3 regions of the Acidaminococcus hominis genome follow, and region 2 is predicted to be linked to each of the others. Evidence: riboswitches for the same ligand, from Rfam matches in the RefSeq annotation. Region 2 holds a riboswitch; each other region holds the start of a gene.
The links. A riboswitch is a leader RNA that binds a small molecule or an ion and turns the genes downstream of it on or off. The one in region 2 is predicted to bind S-adenosylmethionine.
Positions count from the first base shown of each region.

Region 1: it holds a riboswitch for S-adenosylmethionine, as region 2 does, so the genes downstream of both, LKE88_RS03820 (methionine ABC transporter ATP-binding protein) here and metK (methionine adenosyltransferase) in region 2, are expected to answer to the same signal.
Region 3: it holds a riboswitch for S-adenosylmethionine, as region 2 does, so the genes downstream of both, LKE88_RS03070 (MetQ/NlpA family ABC transporter substrate-binding protein) here and metK (methionine adenosyltransferase) in region 2, are expected to answer to the same signal.

Region 1 is NZ_JAKVMG010000001.1:909,958-920,338, reverse strand. It holds gene mgtA (magnesium-translocating P-type ATPase) at 1-1,321, shown strand, start outside; gene LKE88_RS03840 (hypothetical protein) at 1,617-2,213, opposite strand; gene LKE88_RS03835 (hypothetical protein) at 2,480-3,571, opposite strand; gene LKE88_RS03830 (hypothetical protein) at 3,664-4,116, opposite strand; gene LKE88_RS03825 (methionine ABC transporter permease) at 4,274-4,936, opposite strand; gene LKE88_RS03820 (methionine ABC transporter ATP-binding protein) at 4,926-5,966, opposite strand; SAM riboswitch class I at 6,040-6,140, opposite strand; gene LKE88_RS03815 (YerC/YecD family TrpR-related protein) at 6,364-6,672, shown strand; gene hisZ (ATP phosphoribosyltransferase regulatory subunit) at 6,669-7,841, shown strand; gene hisG (ATP phosphoribosyltransferase) at 7,854-8,498, shown strand; gene hisD (histidinol dehydrogenase) at 8,499-9,848, shown strand; gene LKE88_RS03795 (pyridoxal phosphate-dependent aminotransferase) at 9,891-10,381, shown strand, end outside.
Region 2 is NZ_JAKVMG010000001.1:1,634,247-1,644,627, forward strand. It holds gene priA (primosomal protein N') at 1-2,370, opposite strand, end outside; gene metK (methionine adenosyltransferase) at 2,372-3,550, opposite strand; SAM riboswitch class I at 3,602-3,709, opposite strand; gene citC ([citrate (pro-3S)-lyase] ligase) at 3,801-4,847, opposite strand; gene LKE88_RS07290 (DUF362 domain-containing protein) at 4,964-6,085, opposite strand; gene rlmH (23S rRNA (pseudouridine(1915)-N(3))-methyltransferase RlmH) at 6,163-6,645, opposite strand; gene LKE88_RS07300 (S1C family serine protease) at 6,645-7,775, opposite strand; gene LKE88_RS07305 (MBL fold metallo-hydrolase) at 7,788-8,585, opposite strand; gene perR (transcriptional regulator PerR) at 8,718-9,143, opposite strand; gene LKE88_RS07315 (ISL3 family transposase) at 9,573-10,381, shown strand, end outside.
Region 3 is NZ_JAKVMG010000001.1:732,535-742,915, forward strand. It holds gene LKE88_RS03065 (M20/M25/M40 family metallo-hydrolase) at 1-1,099, opposite strand, end outside; gene LKE88_RS03070 (MetQ/NlpA family ABC transporter substrate-binding protein) at 1,114-1,944, opposite strand; SAM riboswitch class I at 2,051-2,150, opposite strand; gene LKE88_RS03075 (hypothetical protein) at 2,931-3,152, opposite strand; gene LKE88_RS03080 (S-layer homology domain-containing protein) at 3,537-4,157, opposite strand; gene LKE88_RS13225 (hypothetical protein) at 4,054-6,093, opposite strand; partial or broken gene LKE88_RS13230 (S-layer homology domain-containing protein) at 6,085-7,485, opposite strand; partial or broken gene LKE88_RS13235 (ESPR domain-containing protein) at 7,471-7,602, opposite strand; gene LKE88_RS03090 (hypothetical protein) at 8,107-8,643, shown strand; gene LKE88_RS03095 (hypothetical protein) at 8,716-9,093, shown strand; gene LKE88_RS03100 (autotransporter outer membrane beta-barrel domain-containing protein) at 10,070-10,381, opposite strand, start outside.

The sequences.
Region 1 (10,381 bases), 720 kb from region 2:
CGTGCCCATGACCGACGAATTGCGCAAAACCATCCTGGCCGTGGCTGACCGGCTCAACGACGAAGGCATGCGGGTTATCGGCCTGGCCCGGAAGAACGACCCCTCTCCGGTAGGCGCCTTTGGGGCCAAGGACGAAACGGACATGATCTTCATGGGCTACCTGGCCTTCCTGGATCCGCCTAAGGATACCGCCATGGCCGCCATCAAGGCCCTGAAGGACCACGGGGTTTCCACCAAGGTGCTCACCGGGGATAACGAAAAGACCACCCGGTGCATCTGCCGCCAGGTGGGCCTGCCGGTGGACCACATCCTCCTGGGCAGTGACCTGGAACACATGGACGACGCCACCCTCCAGAAGGAAGCCGAAACCACCACCGTCTTTGCCAAACTGTCCCCGGACCAGAAAGCCCGGGTAGTGGAAGCCCTCCAGGCCGCCGGTCATACCGTGGGCTTTATGGGGGACGGCATCAACGACGCCCCGGCTCTGAAGATTGCCGATATTGGCATTTCCGTGGACAGCGCCGTGGATATTGCCAAGGAATCCGCCGACATCATCCTGCTGGAAAAGAGCCTTATGGTGCTGGAGCAGGGGATTGTGGAAGGCCGGAAGACCTACGCCAACATGATCAAGTACATCAAGATGACCGCCTCCTCCAACTTCGGGAACATGTTCTCCGTCCTGGCAGCCAGTGCCCTTTTGCCCTTCCTGCCCATGATGAGTCTGCAATTAATCATCTTGAACCTGATGTACGAAATCTCCTGCATCGCCATTCCCTGGGACAACGTGGACGAGGAATTCCTCAAGGTGCCCCGGAACTGGGACGCTTCCACCATTGGCAGCTTCATGATCTGGATGGGGCCCACCAGTTCGGTGTTCGACTGGATTACCTATCTGGTGCTGTACTTTGTGATTTGTCCCCAGTTTGTGTCCGGCGGCCTGACCTACAACCAGATTCCCACTACGGCGATGCTTACCTCCGGCCCCATGGCCGGCCTCACCGTCCGGGACGCCTACGAAGCCATGTTCCAGGCCGGCTGGTTTGTGGAATCCATGTGGACCCAGACCCTGGTTATCCACATGATCCGCACCCCCAAGATTCCCTTCCTGCAAAGTCATGCGTCGGCTACCCTGACCACGCTCACCTGCGCCGACATTGCCGTGCTGACGGCTCTGCCCTTTACGGGAATCGCCCGGGACCTGGGTTTCGTGCCCCTGCCGGGAAAGTACTTCTACTTCCTGGCCCTGGTGGTCATTGCCTATATGCTGCTGGCCACCAGCGTAAAGAAAGCGTATATCCGGCATTACGGCACCCTGCTGTAGTGCTTAGCCTATAGACAGCCTGGAAGAAGGGAGGGGAGCGCCATGCTGCATATTGAACCGATTTTTTGGCTGGGCATGGGAGCCATTGCGGTGGTCGTCTGCGTTATGCAGATTGTCTGCTGGAACCTGACTCCGAAAGCGCCGCGTCATGACTGACCGATCGTGCCTGAAAAAACAAGAAGACCCCCCTCCTGGTGAGCGGGGCCGCGTGGGCTGGAAATAGCCAGCCTGAAAAAAATGCCTTGTGAGCGGTAATTGCGTTCACAAGGCATTTTTGCGTTAAGAAGACTGGTGGTCAGCGGTTTTCTGACGGAAAAGTTTTATCGTAGGCCGTCAGGCGAATATAAAATACCTTGTCCGAGATGGACGCGGGACCGTGGGAAATGACCAGGTTGCGCTGCGCCCAATGGTTCCAGACCGCCACCTCAAAGGGCACCCGGCGGGCCTTCAGGTACCCCATGAGCCTCTTGGCCTTGGTGTCTTCGATACCCACTACGCCCAATAGGGCATATTCCGCAGCGTAGGCGTCCTGAAGCGCTTCCCCATTGCTGACAGGGACCGCAAGGGCCACCTTGGAAACATACCCGGCCTTGTTGGCATAGGCTGTGATGAAGACCCCGTGCTGGCCGGGAACTCCCTTCCGCACAGCCCCAAAAACATAGGCGTCGTACAGCTTCCCCGGAATGGGCTCAGCAGGCGGTTTGTCAAATGTAAGCCCCGTACCCTTTGCCGCACTGTGAGCCTCTAGCAGCTGAAAAAACTCAGGAAAAGACATATCCGTCAGCTGCACCAATTCCGGCGCAGCAGCCCCGGCAGCAGAACAAACCGGCAGGGGAACAAACCCCAGACTCACGGTACAGAGTAGGAACAAAATCGCTAAAAATTTGCGCATGAAAAACCTCCTTTACTTGGGAGCACTTGCGTAGCCTAGAGAGCGCCAGCAGCCTAAAACAGAGGAGCCAGCGAAAGTCGTATGCTTATGGTATTCAACAAAGGAGAGAAAATTCCTTTATTGGGAAAAAGGAGAGTGGGGAGTGAAGGCTGGGGTTCACAGCCAAGCAGACCCCGAGAGCCCACAACCCAGCCGTCCCCACACAAAAAGCCTTGCCGACGTTTTTGCGTCCGCAAGGCTTTTTCACACCGCTTTTCAGCGCTTCTTCAATTGGGAAACTGCAAAGTAAACAGCTTGATATCAATCAGCTTGGTCTGGGGATTCCGTACGTAGGCCAGGATACCCAGGGTTTTGCTGTCCATGGCAGTAAGCTTGGCGCAGTTCAGGTTGTTATCCAGCAGCTTGGAACTGTTGAACGCCCCCAAATAATGGCCGTCACGGTTCCAAATCTTCAGTGTGAAGCCGTCAATGACCACCACGTAATGGTCCAGTACCGCCAGGTCCACCAGGTTGTAGATGGAATCCTTGTCCGTCTGGATGTAGCTGCCGTAGGTTTGCAGCTGCTTGCCCTGGGGGGAGAAGGAGGCCACGATATTAAAGTCGTTGGTCTTGATCCGGCCGCCCCCAAACACCGTGCCGTCCGGGGCAATCCGCACCAGGGTCAGGCCCCCGGCAAAGGGCTTCGCCCGGTTGTGGAGGAAGGCCGGGTGGTTGTTGTCAAAGGACCCGTCATGGATATCCGCCAGGGTAAAGTTGTCGTTGCCGTACAGGTAGGCCTGCTGGTCTCCGGGGAGCAGGGCCACCCGGGTGGCAGTGGTGCTGCCCTTCAGGCTGATGATGTCGTTGCCGTCCTTCAGGGTATGGATGCCATTGCGCACGTAGTAGACTTCCCCTTTGCTGCCCACGTTGACGCTGAGAATCATCTTTTCGTGGATGGTGAACACCCCGTCTTCCCCGAAGGAACGGTGGGCGAACAAGCTGCCGTTTTTCACGTCAAAGGCGTCAATATGGGTGCTTTCCCCGTCCTGGCTGCGCAGGGCCAGGTAGAATACCTCGTCCCGGTAGTGGAAGCTGAGAATCTTGTCCACATCGTAGCTGGTCAGCTCCGGCGTGTTGATTTCCTGGAGGTTCAGATTGGTGTTGGCAATGGTTACCGTCTTCACCGGCTGGGGCTTGTAGTGCATAATGTGCATCTTGATGTCCGCCCGGTAGTTGTAGGCCATGACCCCCAGAATCACCAGGGCCGTCAGCAGCAGAAAATACAGGGTGGAATGATTTTTCTTGGGAGGCTTCCGCCGGGCCTGCCCAAAAGCAACGGGCTGGGGCCGGGTAGGCCGTTTTCTATGGAATAGCGCCAAGGGTTTGCGCTCCTTTCATTATGGTCAAAACCTAGTATAGCATGAAAAAAAGCGTTTTACCAAGAGATTTGGCAAAACGCTTTGTCCCGGCCTTACGCTCCGGGGAAATTCTTGCTGAAATACATATTGTAGGCTTTGTGGAAAATCAGGTTTCCCACGTAGTAGCCCTGACTGTAGGGCAGAATGTCCAGGGCCGTGCCGTCCACCTTGCCAGGGGCCTGGTTTAACAGTTTGCCTTCCTCATCGCAGGGCAGGGCAGCCTTGAAGGTCAGCTTCATGGTCTGGTCCTTGTAATTGTAGGTGTACAGCTGGGTGTATTGGAAGCCGCTGTGGTTTACATAGTCCAAAGTGTAGGTGACCACCGAAAGCTGGTAGGCCGGGGGAGCGTACTGGACCACCTGTACCGAATCCAGGTCCACATACCGTCTGCCCTTTTGGGACGTATCCACGCAGACAAAGCGCTGGGGCTGCTGGTCAAAGGAATTGGCAAAGCCCGGCACTGCAAACGAGCACAGCAGCATCAGCACCAAAAAGAATTTCTTCATAAGTCTCGCCTCCTCAAATGTGAATAAGGTGTATTTTTATTATAGCATAGAATTGCAAGAAAATTCCTGGGATTTATCGCTGCCAAAAGGGAGCAGGGGGAACACAAAAAAATGCACCAGCCGCAGCTGGTGCACCAAAAATCCCTACTTACAATCCTTATTTAATTTTATTCTTGTTCAGCTTGCTGGAGAACCGGTTGCCGCAGGACTGCACCAACTGCACCAGGGCAATCAGCACGATAACCGTGGCCAGCATGGTGTCGGCCTGGAACCGCTGATACCCGTAGCGGATGGCCAGGTCCCCCAGACCGCCGCCGCCCAGGGCGCCGGCCATAGCCGAGCTGCCGATCAGGCTGATGATGGCCAGGGTAATCCCCAGCACGATGGAGTGCATGGCTTCCGGCAGCAGCACCTTCCAGATGATTTGCAGGGGAGAGGCCCCTACAGACAGGGCTGCTTCAATAACCCCGTGGTCCACTTCCAAAAGGGAGGACTCAATAATCCGGGAAATAAACGGAGTGCAGGAAATGGTCAGGGGCACAATGGCTGCGGTGGTCCCGATAGAAGACCCGACAATAATACGGGTCAGGGGAATAATGGCAACCATCAAAATGATAAAAGGCGTGGAACGGGTGGCGTTGACAATGGCGCCCAAAATCCGGTTCACCACTTTGTTTTCCATAATATGGCCCTTGCCGGTCACCGTCAGGATAACCCCCAAAGGAATCCCAAACAACGTAGCCAGAGCGGCGGAAACCACCACCATGTAGCAGGTTTCCCCCAGAGCCTTGATTAGCAGATTCATCATATTAGGAGACATAGCCAATTACCTCCACCTTCAATTGCTGCTTGGCCTGGAGATAATCCAGGGCCTCCTTCATATGCACCTCGTCGCCTTCCAGCTCTACCAGCAGCGTCCCGTAGGGGGTGTTCTGGAGGCTTTCAATGTTGGCGGTGAGGATGTTCACGTCAATATCAAACTGCTTGATCAGCACGGAAATCACCGGTTCTCCGGCGCTTTCCCCAATAAAGGACAAGCTGACCAGCGCCTTGTTTCCCGGCTGGTAGACCTTTTGGATGTTCATCTGTTTTACGAAATCCGGCAGGTCGTTGTGCTGGATGCTGGCCACAAATTCCTTGGTGGTGGCCTTCTGGGGATTGGTGAACAGGTCGAACATGGTGCCTTCTTCAATGATTTCCCCGTTTTCAATAACGGCAACCCGGTCGCAGATTTCCTTCACCACATTCATCTGGTGGGTAATCATCACGATGGTAATGTGCAGCCGCTTGTTGATGTTCCGGAGCAGGTCCAGAATGGATTCCGTGGTTTGGGGGTCCAGGGCGGAGGTGGCTTCATCGCACAGCAGCACCGTAGGGTCGGAAGACAGGGCCCGGGCAATGCCTACCCGCTGCTTCTGGCCGCCGGACAGCTGGGACGGATAATGGTCCGCCCGGTCGGTGAGGCCCACCAGTTCCAGCAGGGGATCCACCTTCTTTTTGATGGCAGCCTTGTCCAGCCCTTGGATTTCCAGGGGGAAGGCAATGTTGCCGTAAACGGTCCGGCTGCTCAGCAGGTTAAAATGCTGGAAAATCATGCCGATGTTCTGCCGGGCTTTCCGCAGTTCCACCGGGCTCATGGCCGTAATGTCCTGGCCGTCCACAATCACCTTGCCGCTGGTGGGTTCCTCCAGCCGGTTGATGCAGCGGACCAGGGTGCTTTTGCCGGCCCCGGACAAACCGATGATGCCGAAAATTTCACCTTCATTAATAGACAAGTTGATATCTTTCAGGGCGTGCAGGTCCCCGGAGCTCGTGTGATAGATCTTGTCAATGTGCTGCAGCTCTATCATAAAATATGTCCACCTCCATACAATAAAAAAACCTCTTCACTCAATATGAAGAGGAATGCGTTTGGCTTAATCATCTTCATCTTTCAGGCTGCACCTGATGGACTTAGCACCGTTCACAAAGTGATGGTTGCCGTAACATCATCGGGCCAGTCCCTCCGTTACTCTTGATGAATCCGTGTGGATAAATGATACTCTGTTATGTACAGTTTGTCAATGTGTTTTGGCAAAAAAAGCCTCCAAAGTGGAAAAATGTCAAAGTTTGGTAAAAACTAGAAAAAATACTTGACTTTATTACTTCATCGGAGTAAAGTACTAAATCAGTAAAGAGGTAAAGCGAGATCGGCATTCGGTCCATTTCATAAACCAAACCTGGAAACACCTAGAAAGGGGTACCAACATGATTATTCAAGCAGGTTACAACAAAAAAGAACTTCTGCAGCTGGCTGACGCGTTCCTCACCCTGGAGAACAAGGAAATGTGCCTGGCCTTCCTGGAAGACATCTGCACCCCCAACGAGCTCAAGGCCCTGGGCCAGCGGCTGGAAGTGGCGGTGCGTCTTCATCGCGGCGAAAATTATGCCAAGATTGTCAAGGATACGGGCGCCAGCAGCACCACCGTTTCCCGGGTTAATCGCTGTTTAAACTATGGGGCAGGCGGCTACCAAACCGTCATTCCCCGTATTACCAAAGGAGAAGAAAACGCATGAGTACTAACATTTTGAGAATTCCCTATGGAACCAAAGATATCCTGCCGGGAGAAGCCCGGCTGAAGCGGAAAATGGAGGACCAGATTGCAGACAATTTTCTGTCCTGGGGCTATGACGAAGCCATTACCCCCACCTTTGAATACGCAGACACCTTTGCCCTAAGCGGCGCCGGCATTACGGAAGAAAGCATGAAGTTCATGGACCGGGAAAGCCGCACCATGATCCTGCGCACGGAAATGACCACCCCGCTGGCCCGGATGGTAGCCACCCGGCTCAAGGCTGACAAGGGCATCAAACGGCTGTTCTACATTGCCAACGTGTTCCGCCACGAACAGACCCAGGCCGGCCGCCAATGCGAATTCAGCCAGGCAGGCATCGAGCTCATCGGGGCAGCGGCTCCCATGGCGGACGCCGAAGTCCTGGCCCTGGCCGTCAGCAGCCTGAGGGCCGCCGGCCTGACGGATTTTCTCCTGAGCGTCGGCCACAGCGGCTTTTTGGCAGGGCTCATGGAAGAAGCGGAGCTTACCGGCACCCGGGCCGAATTTGTCAAGCACATGGTGCTGAGCCACAACGCCGTGGGCCTGAAGGAAGCTGCGGATTCCTACATCCGCAAGCCCGTGAAGGAACTGTTCCGGGAGCTGCTCTACCTCCAGGGCGGCGTGGACCTTTTGGACCAGCTGGAACGCCAGGTTTCCAATGAAAAGAGCAAGGAAGCCCTGCGGAACCTGAAAGCCATCTACCAACTGGCTTCCGCCTACGGCGTAGGGGACTACCTGTCCTTTGACCTGTCCCTGATTCGTGACTTTGATTACTATACCGGCATGGTGTTTGAGGCTTATGCGCCCCATATCGGTTTCAATATCTGCGGCGGCGGCCGCTACGACAAGATGATGGAGAACTTCGGGGCTCCGGCACCGGCCACGGGCTTTGCCATGGGCATCGACCGGATCATCCTCAGCCTCCAGCGGGAAGGCAAGTTCAACCAGGAATCCAAATGGGATATTTACGTAGCCTGGGCCCCCGGTCATCAGCAGCAGGCCATTGCCAAAGCCATGTCCCTGCGCGCAGACGGCAAGAACGTGAAGGTTGCCACCGACGCCCTGACCCCGGAAGAAGCGGACAAGGCCTGTGCAGCTAACCGCTGCGAAGCTGTAGCATACGTACGATAGGAGAGCTGTGAAATGGACTATTTAACGATTGCATTGCCCAAGGGCAAACTGTTTGCCAAATCCGTGGACTTGCTGGCCAAGGTAGGCTACGCCGCCGAAAACGTGGTGGAAAATTCCCGGAAACTGGTGATTACCAATGAAGAAACCAAAGTAAAATTCATCATCGTGAAAACCGTGGACTTGCCCACCTACGTGGAATACGGGGCCGCCGATATCGGCATCATCGGCAAGGACGTGCTGCGGGAAGAACAAAAAGATATCTACGAACTGCTGGATATGGGCTACGGCGCCTGCCATTTGATGATGGCCGTGCCCGAAGCCAAGCAGCTGCCCAACCTGACCGACTACGCCCATATGCGGGTGGCCACCAAATACCCCCATTCTGCCTCCGAGTTTTTCGAAAAGCTGGGCATGCAGATGGAAATCGTCAAGCTCAACGGCTCCATCGAGCTGGCCCCCATTGTGGGCCTTAGCGAACTGATTGTGGATATTGTCGAAACCGGCCGCACCCTCCGGGAAAACAAACTGAAGGAAATTGCTACCGTGTACCCCAGCTCCGCCCGGCTCATTGCCAATAAGGTCAGCTTCAAAATGCAGTATGACCGGATCAAGAAACTGGTGGAAGACCTGGAAACCGTACTCAAGGAGGAAGAATAAATGAAAGTATTGGATGAAAGAAAAAGCACTGCGGCCGAGATCAGCCGTTTACTGGAAAAGAAATCCTTTGATGAAGTAGAACTGTCCCCGAAAGTCAAGGCTGCCGTAGAAAAACTCTTTGGCCGGCCTCTTACGGCGGCAGAAGAAGTGGATATGATCGTAAACGACATCCGCAAGGAAGGGGACGCCAAGCTGTTCGCCTACACCAAAATGCTGGATGGGGCGGACTTGAATCCTGAGACAATCAAGGTCAGCGAAGCCGAATTTGCCGAAGCCGAAAAGGCCGTGGACCCCAAGACCATGGGTGCCATCAACCGGGCCATTGCCAACGTGCGCAAGTTCCACGAAGAACAGCTGCCCAAAACCTGGCTGACCCCCCGGGCCTATGGCTCCTTCCTGGGCCAGAAAATGACCCCGGTGGACTCCGTGGGCATCTACGTGCCCGGCGGCACCGCAGCCTATCCTTCCTCCGTGATTATGAACGCCGTTCCTGCCAAGGTAGCCGGCGTGCCCCGGATTGTCATGGCAGCCCCGGCTGGCCGGGATGGGAAAATGAACCCCTACGTACTGGCCACCGCCAAAGCCATCGGCATCACCGAAATCTACAAAATGGGCGGCGCCCAGGCAGTAGCGGCCCTGGCCTTTGGGACGGAAACCGTGCCCAAGGTGGAAAAAATTACCGGCCCTGGGAACATCTTCGTGACCCTGGCCAAGAAAGCCGTCTACGGCCACGTGGATATCGACATGCTGGCTGGCCCCAGTGAAATCCTGATTGTAGCCGACAAAACCGCCGACTACCAATACCTGGCTGCGGACCTGCTGAGCCAGGCCGAACACGACCCCCTGGCCTGCGCCATCCTGATTACCGACGATGAAAAGCTGGCTAATCAGGTAGCCGAAGAAGTGGAAGTCCAGCTGGCCCGGCTGCCCCGGCGGGAAATTGCCGCCCAGTCCCTGGCCGCCCAAGGCAAGATCATCCTGGCCAAGGATATGGAAACCGTGGTGGAAATGGCTAACCTGTCCGCCCCGGAACACATGGAAATCAACACCAAGGAACCCTTTGCCCTGGTACCCTATATCCGCAACGCCGGCGCCATCTTCCTGGGAGCCTACTCTCCGGAACCCCTGGGCGACTACTATGCCGGCCCCAACCACATTCTGCCCACCGGCGGCACTGCCAGATTCTATTCGGTACTGAATGTGGAAACCTTCATGAAAAAGACCAGCATCATTTCCTATACCAAGGAAGCGCTTTCTGAAGCCGCCGATGACATTATTGCCATGGCCGAAGCCGAAGGGCTCCAGGCACACGCCAATGCCATCCGCATCAGAAAGGAAAAACAACTGTAAGAACCTGGCTCAAAAAGTTTAGAAATATTGGGAGGAAGTATTATGACGGAAATCAAGGCACGGGCATGCTTGTCCAAATTTGAAGATTATCAGGTAGAAACGGTACCTGATGCAGATATTATCGTAAACGCCAACGAAACCAACTGGGACCTGACCCCGGAGCTCCGGGTAGAGCTCCAGACCCGGATCAGCGAAAACGCCTTTAACCGGTACCCTACCATGCACGGGGAAGAATTGTCTGAGCAGATTGCCAAGGCCCTGGGCGTAGACCCGGCCACGGTGGTCATTGGCAACGGTTCCAGCGAACTGTTGGAAAAAGCCTGCTTTGCCTTTGGCGGTGCCGGCACGAAAATTGCCTATCCGTCCCCGTCCTTTTCCATGTACGAAACCTACGCCGTACTGGGGGACGCAGAGCCCATCGCCTTTGCCCTGACCCCGGAAGGCTTCATTGACCCGGACGCGGTCATCGCCTTCTGCCAAAAGGAAAAGCCCAATGCGCTGATCATCTGCAACCCCAATAACCCCACCGGGAA
Region 2 (10,381 bases):
AAAAGACAGGCTGGGCTGGGCCCAAAATTCCGATTGGCGCAGCCATTCCTTTACGGGCTCCATTTTATGACTTTTTAGCAGGATGTTGATTCGATAAATTCCTTTTACCATAGGCACAATGGCAGGGAAGGGGCCCAGGATTTCTACTTCCGCCTGGGTTTCCAACTGCCAGGCCTCCAGATTGTTCACCACCCGCTGGGCAGTGGAAAAGGCCGTTTCCATTTCCTTGTGCTGGACGGTAATCTTCAGCATCTTGGTAAAGGGCGGATAATTCAGCTCCTGCCGCTGGTCCAGTTCATGCTTGGCAAAGCCTTCATAGTCCTGCTTGGCTGCCAGCTGGAGAATGGGATTTTCCGCATCGTAGGCCTGAAACACCACCTGGCCAGGTTTGTCCCCCCGGCCGGCCCGGCCCGCAGCCTGGGTCAGCAGGGCAAAACAACGCTCCCCGCTGCGAAAGTCCGGCAGGTTCAGGGCTGCATCAGCGCTAAGGATGCCCACCAGGGTCACATTGGGAATGTCGTGGCCCTTGGCCACCATCTGGGTGCCCAAAAGCACGTTGTACTCCTGCTTGCCAAAGGCCCTGAGAATCCGCTCGTGGGCAAATTTGGCTGAGGTGGAATCCTGGTCCATGCGAATGGGATGCACCCCCGGACACAGCTCCTGGATTTCCATTTCGGCCTTTTCCGTGCCGGTGCCAAAGAACTTGATCCGCTTGCTGCCGCAGTTGGGGCAGGTGTGGGGCACGGGCATGGTATAGCCGCAGTAATGGCATTTCAGCAGCTGGTCCTTGGCGTGGTACACCAGGGAAACGGCGCAGTGGGGACAGGTAATGGCCTCCCCGCAATCCCGGCACAGCACAAAGGTGGAGAAGCCCCGGCGGTTTAGCAGCACAATGGCCTGCTCCCCATGCTGGACGGTCTGCTCCAGTTTTTCCCGGAGTTCTCCCGAAAGTACGGACCGGTTCCCCTGCTGCAGCTCCGCCCGCATGTCCACAATGGATACCTGGGGCAGGCGGCTGCCGCTTTTGGCCCGCTGGGTCAACCGCAGCCGGGTATATTTCCCCTTCCGGGCGTAATAATAGGATTCCAGGTCCGGGGTGGCCGAGCCCAAAAGCACCGGCACCTTCCGGTAATGTGCCCGGTACTGGGCCACCAGCCGAGCATGATAGCTGGGCCGGGTTTCCTGTTTGTAGGTACCTTCGTGTTCCTCGTCGATGATAATCAGGCCCAAATTTTCAAAGGGGCAGAACACCGCTGAGCGGACCCCAATCAGCACCCGTGCCTGGCCGGAGCGCATTCTCTCCCACACGTCCGCCCGCTCATTGGCGGACAGCTTGCTGTGGGCCACGGCCACATGGTCCGAGAACCAGGCCTTAAAACGCCGCACGATCTGCCCGGTCAGGGCAATTTCCGGCACCAGTACCATCACCTGCTGCCCGGCCCGGACGGCCCGGTCGGTCAGCCGCAGGTAGACTTCCGTCTTGCCGCTGCCGGTGATGCCTTCCAGAAGAAAGGTCTGGGGCTCCTTTTCCGTTCTGGCCCGGTCCACCGCTTCCACCGCAGCCTGCTGCTCCGGAGTCAGCTGCAAATTTTCCCGGGGTGCCTCCAGATGCTCGTAGCTGTCCCGCAGCACCCGGCGCTGCCCTTCCTCCAGATAGCCCAAAAGCACCAGAGCGTGGATTACATCGTTGGAGATGCCCTTGGCTTGCAGTTCGTGGCTGGTCAGCACGGTCTTTTCCGGTAATAGGGAAAGGGCGGCCTGCCGGCTTTTACCCCGGATCAGGCCGTCCTTTAGGGCCTGGCGCCCTGCGGCAGTGCTTTGCAGGGTACGTTCGGTCTTTTCCCGCAGCTTGTATTTGGTTGCGAAGGACAGGCTCACTGCCCCTTTGGTGATCAGTCCCTTCAGGGCATTTTCCCCTCCGTCCAGGCGGCAGATTTCCTTCCGGGACCGGCCGCCCCGAAGCAGCAGATAATCGTAGAACTCCTGCTCCGGTTTGGTCAATTCTCCGGCAAAATCCGGTTCCGGCTGGTAACGGCCGGTGACGGCCACACTGCTCTTGCCTGGAATAAACAGGCGCAGGGCTTCCGCCAAGGTACAGAGATAGTACTGGGACAGCCAATGGGCCGTGGCCAGCATCTCCTGATCAAACCAGGGCGCCGTGCCCAACACATCGGCAATGGCCTTCAGGTCCAGGGAAAGGTCCGGCTCCCGGTCCTCCTCCACAATAAAGCCTTCCAGCATTTGTGAGCCAAAAGGCACCACTACCCGCCAGCCTTCGTCCAGAAAGTCCATGCTTTCCGGCACCCGGTAGGTGAACTGCCGGAACATATTCTTTACCGGCAAATTAATGGCAACCTTTGCATACTTCATTTTAATGCAGAGCCTTTTTCAAAACATCTACCTTGTCCAGATGTTCCCAAGGCAGGTCCACATCCGTCCGGCCAAAGTGGCCATAGGCTGCGGTCTGGCGGTAGATGGGTCTTCTCAAATCCAGGCTCTTGATGATGCCGGCCGGGGTCAGGGAGAAGTTCTTTCTGATCAGTTCCACGATTTCTTCTTCCGGAATGGCATTGGTGCCAAAGGTGTTGACCGCGATGGAAACCGGGCGGGCTACGCCGATGGCATAGGCCAGCTGGATTTCACATTTCTTGGCCAAACCGGCAGCCACCACGTTCTTGGCCACGTAGCGGGCTGCGTAGGCAGCACTCCGGTCCACCTTTGTGGGATCCTTGCCGGAGAAGGCGCCGCCCCCATGACGAGCCATGCCGCCGTAGGTATCCACGATGATTTTCCGTCCCGTCAGGCCGGAGTCCCCCTGGGGACCGCCGATCACAAAACGGCCGGTGGGGTTGATGTGGTAAATGGTCTTTTCGTCCAGCAATTCTGCCGGAACCACCGGTTTGATAACGTATTCCAAAATGTCCTTGCGCAGCTGTTCCATGGAAACCTTTTCGCTGTGCTGGGCAGAAACTACGATGGTATCCACCCGGACCGGCTTGTCGTCATCATATTCCACGGTAACCTGGGTCTTGCCATCCGGCCGCAGATAATCCAGGATTCCCTGTTTCCGGACCTGGGCCAGCCGGTAAGCCAGCTTATGGGCCAGGGAAATGGGCAGGGGCATATATTCCGGAGTTTCGTCCGTGGCATAGCCGAACATCATGCCCTGATCGCCGGCGCCGATTTTTTCATCGTCGTCCTGGTTGCCGCCCTTGGCTTCGTCGGATTCATCCACGCCCATGGCAATATCCGGGGACTGTTCGTCGATGGACAGCAGCACCCCGCAGGTAGCTCCGTCAAAGCCGTATTTGGCACGGTCATAGCCGATGTCCATTACGGTCTGCCGGGCAATTTTGGCAATATCCACATAGCAGCTGGTGGAAATTTCCCCTACCACATGGATTTGGCCAGTGGCTACCAGGGTTTCACAAGCAACCCGGGCATTGGGGTCCTGGGCGATGATGGCATCCAGGACTGCGTCGGAAATCTGGTCGGCAATCTTATCAGGATGGCCTTCCGTTACAGATTCAGATGTAAAAAACTTTTTCATAGTTCCTCCTTGAGTAAAAAAAATACTCCCCATTGAGAGAGAGTATATAGGCTCTCATCTCACAATCGAAAAACCGCATTGTAGGATTTAGCACCGTTGGCTTACGCCATGGTTGCTGTGGGTTCATTGGGCCATTCCCTCCGCCACTCTTGATGAGCAATATGTAGTTTGCAATAAAACATTATATACAACTGTATCAAAAAAAGCAATAGTCAACCCAGCCTTCCCGGAGAAAGGCCGGGGCTGCCTTTTAGTAATGGACCACATTCTTGCCGGCCCGGATTTTGTCCACCACCGGCTGGCCTTCCTCACTGCGCAGGTAGTTCCAGGTAGTCTCCGGCACCAGGGCCTTCACTTCGTCCCAGTTGCCCTGCTGGATATCCCGGCGCACGGTAGAAGCACTGACCACAATGCCGTTTTGGGTTTTCCGGGGCACAATGACGCAGCCAATCCCCGCTTCCGGCAGCCGTTTGGCCATGACCTGGTTGTAGAGCCCGGTCACCAGGCTGGTGGGTTCCTCCCCTACGTAGCGGGCGGTAATGCCCATGCGGGCAGCAATTTTCGTGAAAATGGCCAGGTCCAGGTTGGCGTGGCTCAGGATTACCGCTTCCTCATCCTTTTGGAAGTAGCTGGGGAAGGTGTTCTGGCTGATGATGTAGGGACCGCTGTCGTGGTAGCGGATATTCTTCAAATGGGCCGTGCCTTCCATAATCAGGCGCTTGCGCACCGTATAGGGAAAGAAGCTGGCGTCCTCGCTGACCATGAACAAGTGCACCAGGTCATTTTCCTGGGCGGCCTTTTCCACCAGGTACTGGTGTCCCAGGGTAAAGGGGTTGGCGTTCATCACCACGGCTGCCACCCGGGGTGCTTCCACCTTGCTTTGGGCCAGCTGGTCCAGGTAGTGGGCAAAGCCATCGTGCTTATTTTCCATAAATACCACCTGGTCTTCCACCCGGGCAATTTCGTAAAAGCCCAGGTCCCCGAAGAACTTGGCGGACGAACATTTGGTGTACAGGAACAGGTGGGTATGGCCCTGTTCAAACTGGCGCTGGACCAGATGGGAAACGATTTCGTTCATCAGGCCTTCCCCCTGATGGTGGTGATCCACCGCCATGCAGCGCAGGGTATTTCCAAAGCAGCTGCCGGTGGCTACGGCGTGGTAATCCTGGTCAAACATGACACAGGTATAATCCAAATTGGCATCCCGGCGGATTCCTTCCTGCTCCAGCAGTGCATTCACTTGGGCATTGGTGCGGGTGTCAGAAGGGTACACCGGAGAAATTACATAATCAGACATAAGCTCCTCCGTACGTTCTAGAATGGTTCCATTATAACACAAAGGAGAGGGCCCCCTAAAGGGCACCCTCTCCAATCTGACACTCAACTTTTCTTATGTACCGTAAAAGGAAACAGTTACATCCGGACCAGTTCGTATTCCCGGGTGCCCAGGCCTATCTTCACGCCATGTTCCAGCGTGGTTTCCCAGTCCACCAGGGGGTTGCTGTCCAGGAAATGGTCGTGGTGCTCCTCCCAGCCCTTTTCGGCCAGGTGGTCGGACAGCTGGCTGTTGGGCAGGGGCGGCATCTTCTGGCAGGCATCGGCGCAGGCCTGATCCACGGCAATGGGATCGGTGGAAGCAAAAATGCCGATGTTGGGCAGAATGGGTGCGTCATTTTCCCCGTGGCAGTCGCAGTTGGGGGAAATGTCCATAACAAAGTTGATGAAGAAGCTGGGCCGGCCGTGGAGCACAGCCAGGGTGTACTCAGCCATTTTCCGATCCAGCAGCTCGTTGGCATCCCACTGTACCGTTTGGATGGCGTCAAAGCTGCAAGCCCCAATGCAGCGGCCGCAGCCTACGCACAGGTCTTCGTGAATAAACGCTTTGTTGTCAATGTACTCAATGGCGTCAGAACCGCATTCGCTGGCACAGTGCCGGCAGCCCCGGCACAGCTCCGGGTCCACCTTGGGAGTACCGGAGGAATGCTGTTCCATTTTCCCGGCCCGGCTGCCGCAGCCCATGCCGATATTCTTGATGGCGCCGCCAAAGCCGGTAGATTCATGACCCTTGAAGTGGGCCAGGCTGACCACAATGTCCGCATCCATAATGGCCCGGCCAATTTTGGCCTTTTTGATGTATTCCCCATTGGGTACGGGAACTTCCACTTCATCGGTGCCCCGCAGGCCGTCCCCGATGATGACCTGGCAGCCCGTGGTGGTAGGATTGTAGCCGTTTAAGGCGGCACATTCCAGATGGTCCAGGGCGTTTTTCCGGCTGCCCGGATACAGGGTGTTGCAGTCTGTCAGGAAGGGTTTGCCGCCCCATTCCTTGATTAGGTCCGTAACCGCCTTGACATACTGGGGCCGGATGGTGGCCAGGTTGCCCAATTCGCCAAAATGCATCTTCACAGCCGTATATTTGCCTTCGAAGTCAATGCTGTTCATTTTGGCCACTTTGCACAGCCGCTGGAGTTTGGTCAGCATGCTGGTACCCACTGGGCAGCGAAAATCCGTAAAATACACTTTTGCTTTTTCCATGAATGAATAACTCCCCTCGGTGCTTTGTCCTCAAACGGGACAGGTGCCCTGTACCTGATAAAATAGAGTAAAACCGCTTAATGGTGGTACTTTTCGTTGCGCAGAATCTTGAAGGCCCGGTAGATCTGCTCCAGCAGAAGAACCCGGATCATCTGGTGGGTGAAGGTCAGGGGTGAAAAGCTCCAGCGGAAATCCGCCCGCCGGCGCAGGTCATCCGTATAGCCAAAGGGGCCTCCAATGACAAAGGTCAGATGGCTGACCCCCTCCACCATCCAGCGGTCCAGCTTCTCCGCCAGCTGGGGAGAGGAAATTTCCTTTCCCTTCAGATCCAACAGCACCACATAGCTGTGGTCGTCAATCAGCTTCAGGACGCGCTCCGTCTCTTTTTGCAGTACCTGCTGCTCGGCAGCCGGAGAGGCGTTTTCTGGCATTTTTTCTTCCGGAATGCATTTGATTTCCAGCTGGCAATAGGCCCCCAGCCGTTTCACAAATTCCGCCTCTGCGCTGCGCAGATAGTCTTCTTTTAATTTGCCCACACAGGCAATGGTAATCTTCAGCATCAGTTATTGCTGTCCTGCTGGGGCATTTCTGTTAAGGTTACGTTCTTATCCACTTCCGTATCGCCCCGCAAGATGGTGACAGGAACCGTCTGCCCTACCTGGCACTTGTTCAAAGCGTCCCGAAGAGCAGCCACCGAATCAACCTTAGTCCCATTGAATTTGGTAATGATATCATTCGGGCGAATGCCTCCCTGATAGGCTGGACCATTTTGAAACAATTTGGCTACAAACAGCCCTCCTCTCAGGTCGATATTGAACCCAAACCGTTCTGCCAAGGTCTTGTCAATGAGGCTGACCCCCAAATACGGGCGCACCACCCGGCCCTGTTCGGCCAACTGCTTGATAATGGGTTTGGCTTCGTTGATAGGAATGGCAAAGCCAATGCCTTCTACGCCGCTGACCACAATCTTGGCGCTGTTGATGCCGATGACCTGACCGTCTGCGTTGGCCAGGGCCCCGCCGGAATTGCCGGGGTTAATGGCTGCGTCGGTCTGGATCAGGCGGAAGCGCTGCTCACCCAAATCAATGGTCCGGTTCAGGGCGCTGATGACGCCGGCGGTTACCGTACCCCGGAATTCCATGCCCAGGGGGTTACCGATGGCAATGGCCGGTTCGCCCACCATCAGGGTATCGGAATCACCAAATTCCGCTACCGGCAGATCCTCGTCGGCCTGGATTTTCACCACTGCCAGGTCCGTGGTGGGATCGGTGCCCAGCACCTTGCCGGTGTAGGTTTTGCCGTTGGACAGGCTGACCACAATTTCCTGGGCCCCTGCCACTACGTGGTTATTGGTCACAATCAGGCCATCCTTGCTGTAGATGACCCCGGAACCGCTGCCCTTTTCCACCAGCTGGGTCCGGTTGAAATAATCCCGCACCAGGGCCTTGTTGGTAATACCCACAACCGTAGGACCCACTTTCTTGGCAGCCTGGACGATGGGAGTATTCCGATTGGCACTGAGCTTGGAATCGGCTTCCTTCATTTTCTCTTCCTGGGTGGTAGCCGGCTTGGCAGCCGTCTTATCATTGGTGGCCTTGCTGGCCAGCCCGCAGCCGGCAGTAAAGAAGCTCATGCTGAGAGAAAGAGCCAGTAAGGTGCTCAAGGTTTTTTGGGAAAGTTTGCGTTTCATACGATCACTCCTTTAGGACCGGACATTGCTTACCAGCTCCTGCTGGGAAGCCACGAACAGTTGAATCTGGTGGGGCTGGGGCATTTGCTTCAGCTGGTTTTCCACCGTTTCATAGGCGATATGGGGGGTATTGTTTTTTTCACTGAGATGGGCCAGGAATACTTCCTTGGGCAGCACCGGCAGTTCCGTAAGAAATTGGCCCGCGGTCACATTGGACAAATGGCCGTATTGGCCGGCAATGCGCCGTTGGAGCTGGGGCGGATAGGGTCCGTTGCGCAGCATGGTTTCATCATGGTTGGCTTCCAGGATGAGGACTTCTGCGCCTTCCACAGCATTTCTCACCGTTGGGGTAATGGTGCCGCAGTCCGTCAGGTAGGTACACTTTTCGTCCCCGTAGAACAGCTGGTACCCCACCGGATCCGCCGCATCATGGGAAATCTTAAAGGGTTCGATCCGGAGCCGGCCCAGGGTGCAGGACCGGGGTACCGCCCGCACCTGTTCCCGGGTAAGCAGCCGGCGCACCGGCAGCTGGGACCAGGTCTTTTCATTGGCGAAAATGGGTACGGTTCCGTAATGCCGGCCAAACACATCCAGTCCGGCCACGTGGTCCTTGTGCTCATGGGTCAGGAAAATCCCGCTCAGGTCTTCCGGCTCCAGGCCGCATTTCTTCAGGCCCTGGACAATCCGCCGGCAGGAAATCCCTGCATCAATAAGCACCGCCGTGTCCCCCACCCGGATCAGGGTGGAATTGCCCCGGCTGCCGCTGGCCAAAATATCAACTTCAAAGTCTGTCTGCATCGTTTCTAACACCTTTACCAATACAAAATTACCGTTTTTTCTAGGAAACAGCCCTCATAACGTTACTGTATATTATAACAAATCCAAAGGGCAAAATGTAAAAAAACACCGAACTCTTACAGCTCGGTGTTTTTACAGCTAGGATTATGCTTTCCGCTGGCATTTAGGGCAAACGCCATAGAAATAAAATTGGTGTCCGTTTACGTCAAAACCGGTTTGCTTGGAAACCATGTCTTCAATCTGTTTGGCCTCGATATGGGGCACATCAAAGACTTTTCCGCATTTGGTGCATCTGATATGCGGATGTTCCATTACATTGGCATCATACCGGTAACTTTCTTCCCCCGTATTCAGTACCTGGACTATACCCAGTTTGCTGAAAATCTCCACAGACTTATACACGGTTGCAAAACTCATCGTAGTGTATTTGTCTTTCACCTTGTCATAAATCATTTCTGCGGTGGGGTGTTCTTTTGTATGAGCCAGCATCTCATAAACGGCCAAACGCTGAGGCGTTACCTTGCAGCCATTGTCCCGGAGCACTTTTGCCAACTCATTGGAGCTTAACATTCTCGCCACCTCCCTTCCTACCCACAAGTGAATGCGGCTGATATCTTATTTAATAACTGTAATTAATATATATTATTTTTTGTTCTTTGTCAATTTACTTTCCTAACTTGTTATTTAAAGAAAATGATAAAGTTTAGATTGTTAAATTTGTAGCTTTTTGGATTGTTTAATGTTATTTTTTAGTTAACACTTAGTTTCACCCTGAAAAAAATAAAGCCTTCTGACAGGCAGTGCAAATGCATCCATTTCTCAGGAAAGCATCCTGCTGCGGCAGAGAGCCAAGGGCTGCAAAAATACATAAATATTTTGGCTCATCACGGAAAATTGGGGGATACGAAATCTAAGACAGAATTTAAAAACTGAAAAAAGGTATTGAAAAAGAGCACGGGATGCTCCATTCTAAGTAATAGCGACAAAACTACGAAAGGAATGATCCACGTGCTCTCAACCTCAAGTATAGCAAATTTATGCAAAAACATACAGGAAAATATTCCTACGAGTATTGCTTCTCTTTTTGAAGAGATCATAGATGTAAATAGTACCCGGCCTACAGCCGACGTTGTATGCCCTTGCTGCGGCGGTAAGGTCCATGTCCATGACAACCCTGTAACTACACTTAAAGACATGCCCTGGATACCCGGAAAGCCACGGATTCTTCGTGTGAGATTCCACCGCTACCGGTGCCAAAAATGCGGGCATACCTTCAATGAAAACATAACCTTTAAGTATCCTGGAACCAGAGTCACTTCTCGTGCCGCTTTATGGATCAAGATTTTGCTTATGCATCAAATGACGATTAAAGCAGTCAGCGATTTGACCGGTATCCATTGGGGAACAGTTTCTAAAATCCATAAGGAAATTATGGACGAGGCTCTCAAAACGCGAAGCGAGGAACTTCGCAAAAGTGGCTACCGTCCTAAGCATCTTGCCGTTGATGAGTTTGCAATGCACAAAGGCCATACTTACGCAACCTGTGTTATGGACCTTGATATGGGAGACATCCTCTGGGTTGGTGCGGGACGCTCTATAGCTGCCTTTACAAAGTTTTTTGAAGAGACAGACCTGGAGTATTTGTCTGAAGTAGAAGCTGTCGCAATGGACATGAACGCATCGTTCAACACCCTGGTAGAAAAGTATCTGCCTCATGCGGCAATAGTACACGACCGCTACCATATGCAAGCCCAGTATGGACGAGATGTGCTGGGAGCCGTAAGGCTGGAGGAAGCAAGACAGCACAA
Region 3 (10,381 bases), 900 kb from region 2:
GCCGGAAGGCGTGGCTGTCCGGGGTGGAGGTTGGCGTGGGGGTCAGGCCAGAAATGTGCTTAATCTTGACTCCTTCCGGCAGGAACTGGGTAAAGTATTTCTGGACGGATTCCACGATATCGCCCTGAAGCACCCGGACGCTGAAGCCGGCTGCAGCATGGGAGGGCAGCACGTTGGGCTGGGTGCTGGCAGAAGCCATGGTGAAGGCAATGGTGGTATGGAGCAAGGCGTCCAGGGCCGGATTCTGCTTGGCCAGGGCGCACAGGTCCTCCCAGCGTCCTTCAGGGTCGGCGTAGATTTCTTTGATGCCTTCGGGCTGCAGGGGTGCGCTGGCAATCAGCTGGTCCTTGGCCAGAGGGGTCAAGCGGTACGGGAAGGGATGGGTTTCGATGTTCACAATGGCTTTGGCCACTGCGCCCAGGGCCGTTCCTGCACCGGGCTTGCTGGAGTGGCCGCCGGGGGAATCTTTGTAGATTTCGTAGTTCACGGCAGTTTTTTCGCCCAGGCCAATGCGGGCGGACAGCCAGCCATCTTTTTCCGGCTGGATAAAGCCGCCTTCATCAAAGATGGTGCCAATGCGGATGCCTTTTTTCTCCAGGTTTTCGGCCAGGCGCTGGGCAGCGTCGGTATCGTTTTCCAGATACACTTCTTCTGCGTAGCCCAGGCTCAGGTACAAGTCGTAATCCGGGCGCCAGCCTTGGGCCAGGAGGTTTTCCACGGCTTCCAGCTCGGACAGCAGCAGGTGCTTGCAGTCGGTGGTACCCCGGCCGCAGACGCAGCCGTCAATAATATCCCCGGAGAAGGGGTCAAATTTCCATTGGCTCCGGTCGCCGATTTCCACCACGTCCTGGTGGCTCATGAGCAGCAGGGGCTGCTTGCCGCTGCCGGTTCCTTTCAAATGGAATTGGAGACCGGCCTGCCCCACTTTGTCCAGTTCCATGAGCTGGTAAATATGGGGGTAAAACTTTTCAAACAAGGCATGGAGTTTTTCAAATTCCTGCCAATCCACCTTGTTCACGTCGGAGTTGGACACGGTGGCACAGCGAATCATGGCCTGCAAATGCGCAGCCAGTTTTTCATCTTCTTGGGTCAAACTCACTTTTCAGCACCTTCTCACCATGCAGGGATCAAGTTGCCCTTGCAGTTTTGTTCGATATATTCTTTGACAGCCGGGCTTTGGAAAATCTTCACGAATTTTTGGTAGGTGGGGTTATCCTTGTCTTCTGCCCGGGCGGCGATGATGTTCACATAGGGGCTGGTATTGTCTTCTTTGGCAATGGCCAGGTCCTGGGACAGGCCGGCGGAGTTGGCGTAACCGGCGTTGACCATGCTGGCTGCGGTATCATCCAGGGAACGGGGCAGCTGGGCTGCTTCCAGTTCGATGATTTGCAGGTGCTTGGGGTTGTCGGTAATGTCGTTGACGGTCAGGCTGGTAGCTGCTACGTTGGGGTTTACTTTGATCAGCCCCAGTTTGCTGAGCATCAGGATGGCACGGCCGCCGTTAGAGGGATCGTTGGGAATGCCAATTTTGTCCCCATCTTTCAGTTCGTTGATGTTCTTGATTTTGGTGGAGTACAGACGCAGGGGAGCCAGGTAGGTCTTGCCGATGCTCACCAGGTTGGTGCCGCTCTTTTTGTTGAAGGCCACCAGGAAGGGTTCATGCTGGTAGGAGTTCAGGTCCAGTTCTTTGCTGGCCAGTGCCTGGTCGGGGGTCACGAAGTCGGAGAAGACTTTGACTTCTACGTTCAGGCCCTGTTTGGCAGCTTCCTTCTTTACTACTTCCATGATTTGTTCGGAGTCGCCGGGGGTAATGCCCACGGTAATGGTCTTCTTTTCGGCTGGTGCCGCAGACTTGTCGGCGGTTTTGTCGTTGCCGCAGCCGGTGAGCAGGCTGGCTGCTGCCAGGACGGAAACCAGTCCCAGCAATACTTTTTTCAGTTTCATACACATCTCTTCCTTTCTTTTTTTGAATGACTTAACCAGAACAGTTTTTTCTAGCGTGAAGGTATGAAAAAAACGTCATCTGAAAAGATGACGCTGCCTTTGTGCGGTTTCATCTTTCAGGTTGTTCCCGTTGGATTTGGCACCTTCCCTTCCGGGGGTTGCCGCAGCTTCATAGGGCCAATTCCCTCCGCTGCTCTGGATGAAGTATTCAGTTTATGAAGAAATCATACTATAAAGAGGGGATATTTGTCAACAGGGTTTTGGAGGGAGGGAAACACATCGGACCAGTTGGTGCGGCCAATGTACCTGAAGTGTGCTGGTGCCGGGAATCCCCCTATTGCCGGTTGCGGCATTTTCCCTGAAAAGGAAAATGCTATCCCCTTTTGGGGCTAGTGCATGAAGGACGGTAGTCCAACTAGGTCAAAATCTCGAACGTAAAGCAATCTCTAGCTGTAGAAAACTCTGTACCGGATTTTTGGTCGACGTTCTCAACGAGTGTAGTACAGGTATCTTGGTTTTGAACCCCATCCTGGCATTGCCTTCGGCAATGCCTTCCTTCCCCTTTACCTGTTCGCATAGCGAACAGGTAAAGAGAAGGCAAATCGCGGCCAAGGGCCGCGAAAAACCGAGTAAACTTCCTCCGTCAGCCTTTGGCTGCCACCTCCTTAGTGGTTCGCCGTGTTCCAATCAGCAGCGTCCTTACGGACTTGCTTCTTGGACGGCTATCACATGGGGCACGTGTACCAAACAGCTTCTAGAATACCTGTGACGCTGTTTGGACGTGACCGCAACGCTTGAAGGGGGCTTTAAAGGAAAATGCGACACCTTCTCAGTAGTTCGCTGCTAGCTGTTCATCTTCGTCTTGCAGACTAGATTCACAGGCAGCTATCACATGGCTCGCATACACCAAACAGCTTTTGGAATACCCGTATCGCTGTTTGGACACGACCGCAACGTTTGCAGAAGGCATACTAACCCCCCACTGGTCATTTATTAATCAATAGTATAGCGGTTATTACTACATTAGCTTTCAAATCTCCACTACTATCGACCAGCACGTCCGCATCCATGTTTTTGTGGCGCTTGCGCCACATTGCCTTCCACTTACCAGTGCGTTGCTCGGCACGCACTGGAGAAGGGGAAGGTCGGTCCTGCCCTGGTTCTAAAGCAGGACCTGGTTGGGGTTCCTGTTCTGCCATATATTCCATCTTGATTCCTCAACAACTTGAAGCAATTTTTGTTTTCATCCCCCCATCCCCGCTGACCGCACGTCCATTTAAAGGCTCCAACCTTTGGGAGACGCATCCGGTCCGCCATAACATGGGTCCAAAGGCGGGCCGGCTAATGCGTCCCCTGTGATAGCGGCCTGCAAAGCAAGTCCGTAGGACGTAGCTGCGCAGCTAGCCGCGAACCACTAGGGGGGAGCTGGCAGCCACGCTAGTGGCTGACTGAGCGGGGATTCCCGGCACCACATCACTTCAGGTCCATTGGCCGCAACAACCCGCCAGCCCCCTGTGAAAAAGCGTCAGTTATTCTTTCGAACAACTGACGCTTTCGTGGGGTTTGTTTTCTTACTTGACTTAGCTTTTTCTCTATTTTTTAATCTGGCTGCCGTACACGTCCCGGAATACGTGCTGGGCTTTGTCGTCTTGGTCGTTGACCCGGAGGCGTTCGATTTTATGCCGGTCGTTGTCTTTGCCGGAAACCCGGTCTACCCGGAAGTGGTCGGCTTCTGCGACTTTTTGGATTTCGGGGCCAAATTCACCCAAAGAGCGGCCCATATTGCCATCTACAGGGGCGCCGTTTTGCAGGGCTCTATAGATGATGGCTGCGTATTCATAACGAGTCATCGTACGGTTACCTTTAAATTCGCCGTCCGGATAGCCTTTCAGGTAGCCTCTGTCGGCCAAGGTCTTCACGTAGGTATAAGCCCAATGGTCTTTAGGTACATCGGGGAAGTCAACGTTCTGGGCTGCGGGGCTTGCTGGGGTTTGTCCGGCCATGAGCTGCTGGATTATGGCGCTTTGCTTGGCTACCAGCTGCTTCAGCTCCAGTACGTCTTTGGCCAGGGCTATCCGGGAACGGGTGACGTGGTTGTGCTGGCCCAGTTTAAAGGTGACGCCGGCGTTCACCAGGTTTTCTCCTCCAGCGAAGGAACCGCCTACGGAGAACATCACGTCTTCGGTGGGGCGATAGAAGGCGCCTACGGCCACTGCATTGGCTCCTTTGTAATTGCCATAGCCGGCTTGCAAAGTCCCATTTGTCATCGGGGTCAAAGTCCTGGGGATGGAGTGCGGCCAGAGCTGCTGCGCCAGCTCCTACCCGTTCTACCTGGTCGCCCAGTTTGTTGATGCGGCTGCCCAGCTGTGCTGCGGAATTGTCTATTTTTTGTTCTAAATTCCGCGTTACATTATAGACCTGGCCGCCGTTTACCACATCTTTGGACCCTTCGGAAATGTCTCCGTTCTTCACATTGGTGATTTTGGCGTTGTTCACGTTCACTTCGTTATCGCCCAGGGTAATGGTGGTATTGCCTCCATTGCTGATGGAGGTGATACCTGTCAGGTCTTTGGCCAGCCGCACCTTTAGGTTGTCTTTGCCGTCAGAGACCACGCCGATATTATCTGCGGCGGTGAGTTTTCCCTGGTCCGTAATACCGCCGATAACGTTCACCTGGTTGTTCAGCTTCTTGGCGATGACATCTCCGGTATCGCCGCCGTACTTCATGCCGTCGTCCAGGGTGGCTACCTGATGTTCTCCAGTTTTGTCTTCGTAAACGATGCGGGTAATACCGTCCTTGCCGTCTACTCCGGCAGCGCCGCTTGTGCCGTCCTGGCCGTTATAGCCGTTCTTCACGGAAATATCCACGGCATTGGTGCCATCCTTGCCGTTGGTCCCGGCAGGTCCGGTGAGACCGATATGGCCGACCCCATCTTTGCCGTTAATGGCCACTGCGTCCTTGCCGTCTGCGCCTTTGATGGAAATGCCATCGTTGCCGTTAATGCCCACTTCGCCTTTGTCGCCCTTGACGGAGATGCCGTCCTTGCCGTCGATGCCCATATGGCCGTCCGTACCGTCCTTGCCGTCTTTGCCCGGCCCACCAATATTGAGATTTTCGGAAAGGTCCACAGTATATTCCTTGCCGCCGGCAGCATTGGTGCCTTCGGTGACGGTCAGGTTCTTGTTAGCCCCGGCCTTTACGGTGGTGTGCTTACCGGCTTCGGCGGTGACGTTGGTAATCTGGGTGTTAATGGTCTTGATGGCGTCTGCGTTTTTGCCCACTTCGTTGGCCAGGCTGTAGAGCTGGCTGCCGTTGACGGCATCGGTGCTGTCGGCGCTGATCTTTCCGGCTGCCACGTTGATGATCTGCCGTTCACTGTCTTTAGCTCCTACGCTGACCACGCCAGTTGGGCTAGTGCCTGCAAAGTTCCCATATTCCCGGGTGGTTCCGTCGGAAAGGGTGATGGTCCCCTTGGTCTCACTGGTGGCCGCCCGGTCGGCGGAACCAGCTCCAAGGACCACGCTGTTCGCCTGGGTGGTGGTCACGCGGCTGCCCAGGACGAAGGTATTATTTTGGGCTACGTTATTGCTCACGCCTACTGCGGCGGAGCTGAGGCCGGACACCTTGTTGCCATTGCCCACAGCCGTAGAGGAAAGGGCCGAGGCTTCGTTGCCTACCCCCAAAGCGGAGGACCACTGGCCAGTGGCTTTGTTGGAATACCCAGCAGCTGCGGCCCGGTCGCCGGCTTCCGAATAGAGGCCAGCTGCCAAGCTGTAATTCCCGGCCTTGGAATTATCACCGATAGCAACGCCGCCGGCGGAATTGGCTCCGGTGCCGATGGCAATGTTGCCAAAAAGGTAGTTGCTGTCCGGGGAGCCTGCGGTGGCACCGTCGCCGATGGCCACGCCGTGCTTGCCGATAGCCTGGCTGCCGTTGCCGATGGCCACGGTGTTGTCTGCGGTGGTCTTAGTGCCATAGCCAATGGCTACCGATTCGAAGCCTTTTGCCGAAGCATTTACGCCGGCTGCCAGTGCGTTTCGGCCTTTGGCGCCATCGTTGTTGTAGTTGGAACCGTCGCCCTGCTCGTCGCTCTTTACGCTATAGTAGTGGGCGGCAGAACCAGCAGCGGAACTTACGGCTTTTTTCAGCTGGGCTACGTTTACCGCATCGGTATCGGCGGAGCCGGCTGCCACGCTGGTAATCTGACGGGTAAGGCCGTTATCCGCATCGCCCACAGAAACGGCCGCTGCGGTGGCTTTCCAGGTGGAACTGGTATCGGTGGAGGCTGCGTTGGTGGACAGGTCGTAGCCCGCTGCGCCTTTGTCTACCGCCGCCTTGGACTGGTAGCCCAGGGCTACGCCGCCCTCCTGGCTGACCAGGGCATCATAACCCAGGGACGTGGTATTGGCCACAGAACGGGTTTCAGCCTTGGACAAACCACCGATGGCAATGGTGTTTTCTGCCGTAACTGTATGCTTGTCCCCCATGACAATATTATTGGAAGCATTTGTTATGGTATTCTGGAACCCGGCAATATAGTTCAGCTTGGCAGGGGTGCTGGAGGAACCGGTAATGGTGTTGCTGACCCCGGAAATCTGGGTCAGCAGGGTATAATCCGCCGTGTTGCCGCCGCCAATGGCCAGGGTAGAACCGCCGCCGTTGGCATCTTTCAGCATGCCTTTCAACTTATCCCGCAGTGCATTGGGCGATGCATTGTCAAAATTAAGGTCCAAAGCCGATACATCAGTAACAGAATTGGTAATTTCATTGCCGGCACCAAAGACCAAAGCTCCGTTGGAATTGTATACCCTGTTGGCCACACCAACAATACTGCTGGCGATGCCGGAGTAAGCGGAGGATGCTGTTTTCGATTCGATGCTGTTTAAAGAACCTGTAATAGTCGCGCCAAAATTCTTTACAGCATTAGTAGTTCCACCACTATAATCAGAAGATGCAATGGAGTACGAGCCTGTTACGGAAGAAAATAATCCATTTGTATAACTATTGGCACCTACCGTTGTAGAAAACAACGACATATTATCAGCCTTTGCATTTGCACTATCGACCTCTGTGTCGCCTAATGCTCCCTTATAATTATGAGTACCAAGCATGACGCTGCCGGAACGGGCATAGGTATTCTGACCAATAGCTACACCAGTTACCATTTTTGATGGATCTTTCGGGAATCCATACGATATGCCAAAGATGCTATCATATTGGGCCTGATTAAAATCAAAAGATCGCTCTAAGCCTCCAACCATATTTTCCACAAAAGCATTGGCACCAATTGCGATACCACCGCCTTGGTCAATATAGTTATTGGTATGTGCACCACCACCGATAACAATATCGCCTGTAGATGGCTGCCCAACGCCGCCAGAGTAGGAAATGGTGGCATTTTTCCCGATAGCCACATTTTCCGCTTTGGGTGCCGAACTGCCCGTCCCATAGGCCACACCTGCTCCGCCGCCAACAGTGGTGTCAGCTGCTCCTGCGACACCGGCACTGCTGAGCAATAGGAACGTACAAAGAGCTGCCATGCTTTTTCCCCCAGCTCTGGCGTTCCCAGATTTTTTCGTGTGGCTTCTTGCCAGTTCGGAGACAACGATGTAACAATGTTTTACTCGACTCCAAATGACTCGATATGCCTTGTTCATAAACCTCGCCCCTTTTCTCGTATTCCATTTTGAGCACAATTAAGAACTGTTCTCTGTATCAAATTATCTTCCATTAGAGGACAATTGTCAATGACTTTTCAGTTTTCTTTTAATTGTTTTTATATTTTATAAGCATTATGTTATTAAACAAAGAATATGATGTAATGAATTTTTCACGAATACGAAATAACTATATAATATGTACAGCGTTTTGTAATATAATTCATTATTTATGTAATAGTACTCAAATTTATGGTACGAAATAAGGATTGTTGTACGTGTGTGAAGTACGTATTTTGGTTATGTAGGTGCGGCCTGGGAACCCTTTGCGTTGGCACGGGGCATCCCACACTGCCGGCTTTCTGGACACTCCAAACGTTTTAGCGTTTGCTTTTGGGATTGCTTCGTGGGTATAATGGTTGTGACAAAAAGCACTCCACCTGAAGGAGGCATTTTTATGAAAAACGAACAGAAGAAAATCAAGTTTTTGGCCGTATTTTGTCGGTGCAGCCCCGTTCCAAGGTCTGGCGCTATCGGCTGGATAACCGCACCCATGGCATGATTGGTTATAATCTGTTTTTGACGGGAAAGGCGGACGGTGAGGCCAGGGATTTTTCCATTGCCATTTCGGAACGGCAGCAGAACAGACTGCGCTTTCATATTGGTGATGAAATATCTGGAACGGCCTGGACGAAGCAGTATCCCAAGTGGGAATATGCCGACTACTATCGGGCCGGGGCTCTGAAAAAGACGGCGGAAGCTGCTTTTGTAGATGAAGCAAAGGATTCGCCCTGGGTGGGAGAGGTCCCTGCTTTGGAAGTCTATGCCTGGCGCGGCTGCCGCCTGCTGGACAAAAGACGGTGGGGCAGCAAATGCGTCACCTGCAAATGGGCTTGTATGGCCAATGTTGCCATTGAATACGATTGGGGCGTTTCCCAAAAATTCCGGTTCGAGAGCTTTTGCTATGGGCCAAAGAACTGCAAGCTGTATAAAATGGGACCTCCCAGACCGGTGCCCTATATAGGGGACGCCCCTTCTTAGGATTGTGGGGATTTGAACGAGATTTTAACGGAACGGCGCGGCGAGGACGACTGAGGTAAAGGAGGAGCGCTTATGGAGCCTGTGTATTATGAAGTAACCAAAAAAGACTGGAAGCTTTACCAGGAAAGACTTCCGAAATGGCAGGAAGCCTATATGGGAAAATTGGTTCAGGAATACGCGCAGTACCTGCAAGGAAAGGATCCAGCATCAACAAAATTTTGGACCCTTTGGAAAAAAATGCGTGAAGACAAAAAACATCCTGGGGTCAGATGTGAAGTCAGCAAGGGTACCATGATTGATTTTCTGATGCGGTTTCTCTATGACGGTGTTATTACGGACGCAGATTTGGACGGTTTCAGCGAGGAATTGAGAAAATATCTTGTATTCTTTAGAAAATCTATTGAAAGGATGGCTAGAGACCTGCAAGCAGAGGGCCTGGAGCGGCCTTAGGGCCACCCATCCGAGGCGCTGGGCGCCCCACCTTCCCAGCCTGGGACTGCTGTTGGGCTGGGAAGGCAGCGGCCAAGGGCCGCAAATATTGGAATGAAAGGAAAAATATATCGTTTTTGATATTTATGTGCTTTGAAAACTCTCTTCGTCGCCTCCCGGCGCCACCTCCCTCACACTTGATGGATGTCAACTATAAGGCACTACCACGTTTCTAAAATTACTTATTTTTGAGCACAATGTGGAAGGAGCTAAGCAGCACAAAATATATTATTATTGCGGATTTGTTCAAGTAACTGACCTCGCACGCATGCGGGCGCAGGTGGCACCGGCCCTTCCCGTCGCACGTTGTGCGACACCCTCCCCGTGAACGTTGAGGGTTATACAGAGAGTGCTCCTACTGCGGCCAAGGGCCGCGAATAATTGATTAAAAGATGATACCTGGATTAAACTTCTATCGTCGCCTATGGCGACACTTCCTGAGCGGTTCGCCGTATTCCAAGCAGCTGCGTCCTGACGGACTTGCTCCTTGGACGGCTATCGCATGGGCCTTATTAACCAAACATCCTCTGGGATATTTTTGGGGATGTTTGGATGCGGCCGCAACGCTCGCAGGAAGCTTCTAAAACCACTACTGGTCAATTGTTAGTCGTTAATATAGCATTACCACTACATAAGCTATCAAATCACCACTCGTAACGGCCAGCACTACCCCATGCCCTCCCCGCCTATGAGGAAGGGGAGGGACGGGCCACTCCAATAATTCATAGGCCCCTGGGTGGGGAAGGCTCCTTCTGCGGCGCTAGCGCCGCCATCTATTCTGAAAAACACCTCTACGCTTTTGTAGAAAGCGTAGCACGTTCTCCTTTTTTCTTCAGCAATACCTGTCAGCCCCCCACTCATCCCACGATTTCACACAAAAAAGCATTCCCCCAAAAGTTCTATACTTTTGGGGGAATGCTTTTTATTTAGTTCACATCTACATTCTCCGTGTGATCGTTGCCGTATAGGTGAACCCTTGTTTCTTCCCTATCCAGCCTCTGACTCTCAGGTCCACGCCCCAGGGGTTCTCTTTGTTGTCTTTGCTCTGCCAGCCCAGTTCCAGGAATTCGCTGGAGCCTTTTAGGCTGGCGGCGGGGGTGGTGTAATCGCCGTGGTAGGCTTTGGCTTCGCCTTTGAATTCGTAGTCCCAGCCCAGGCCGGCGTAGACGCTAGAGGTTTCTTTGTCCAGGTGCTTGGTCCACCGGAAGCCCAGCCGGGTACGGAGGGAATCCACGCTGTCCAGCTGATA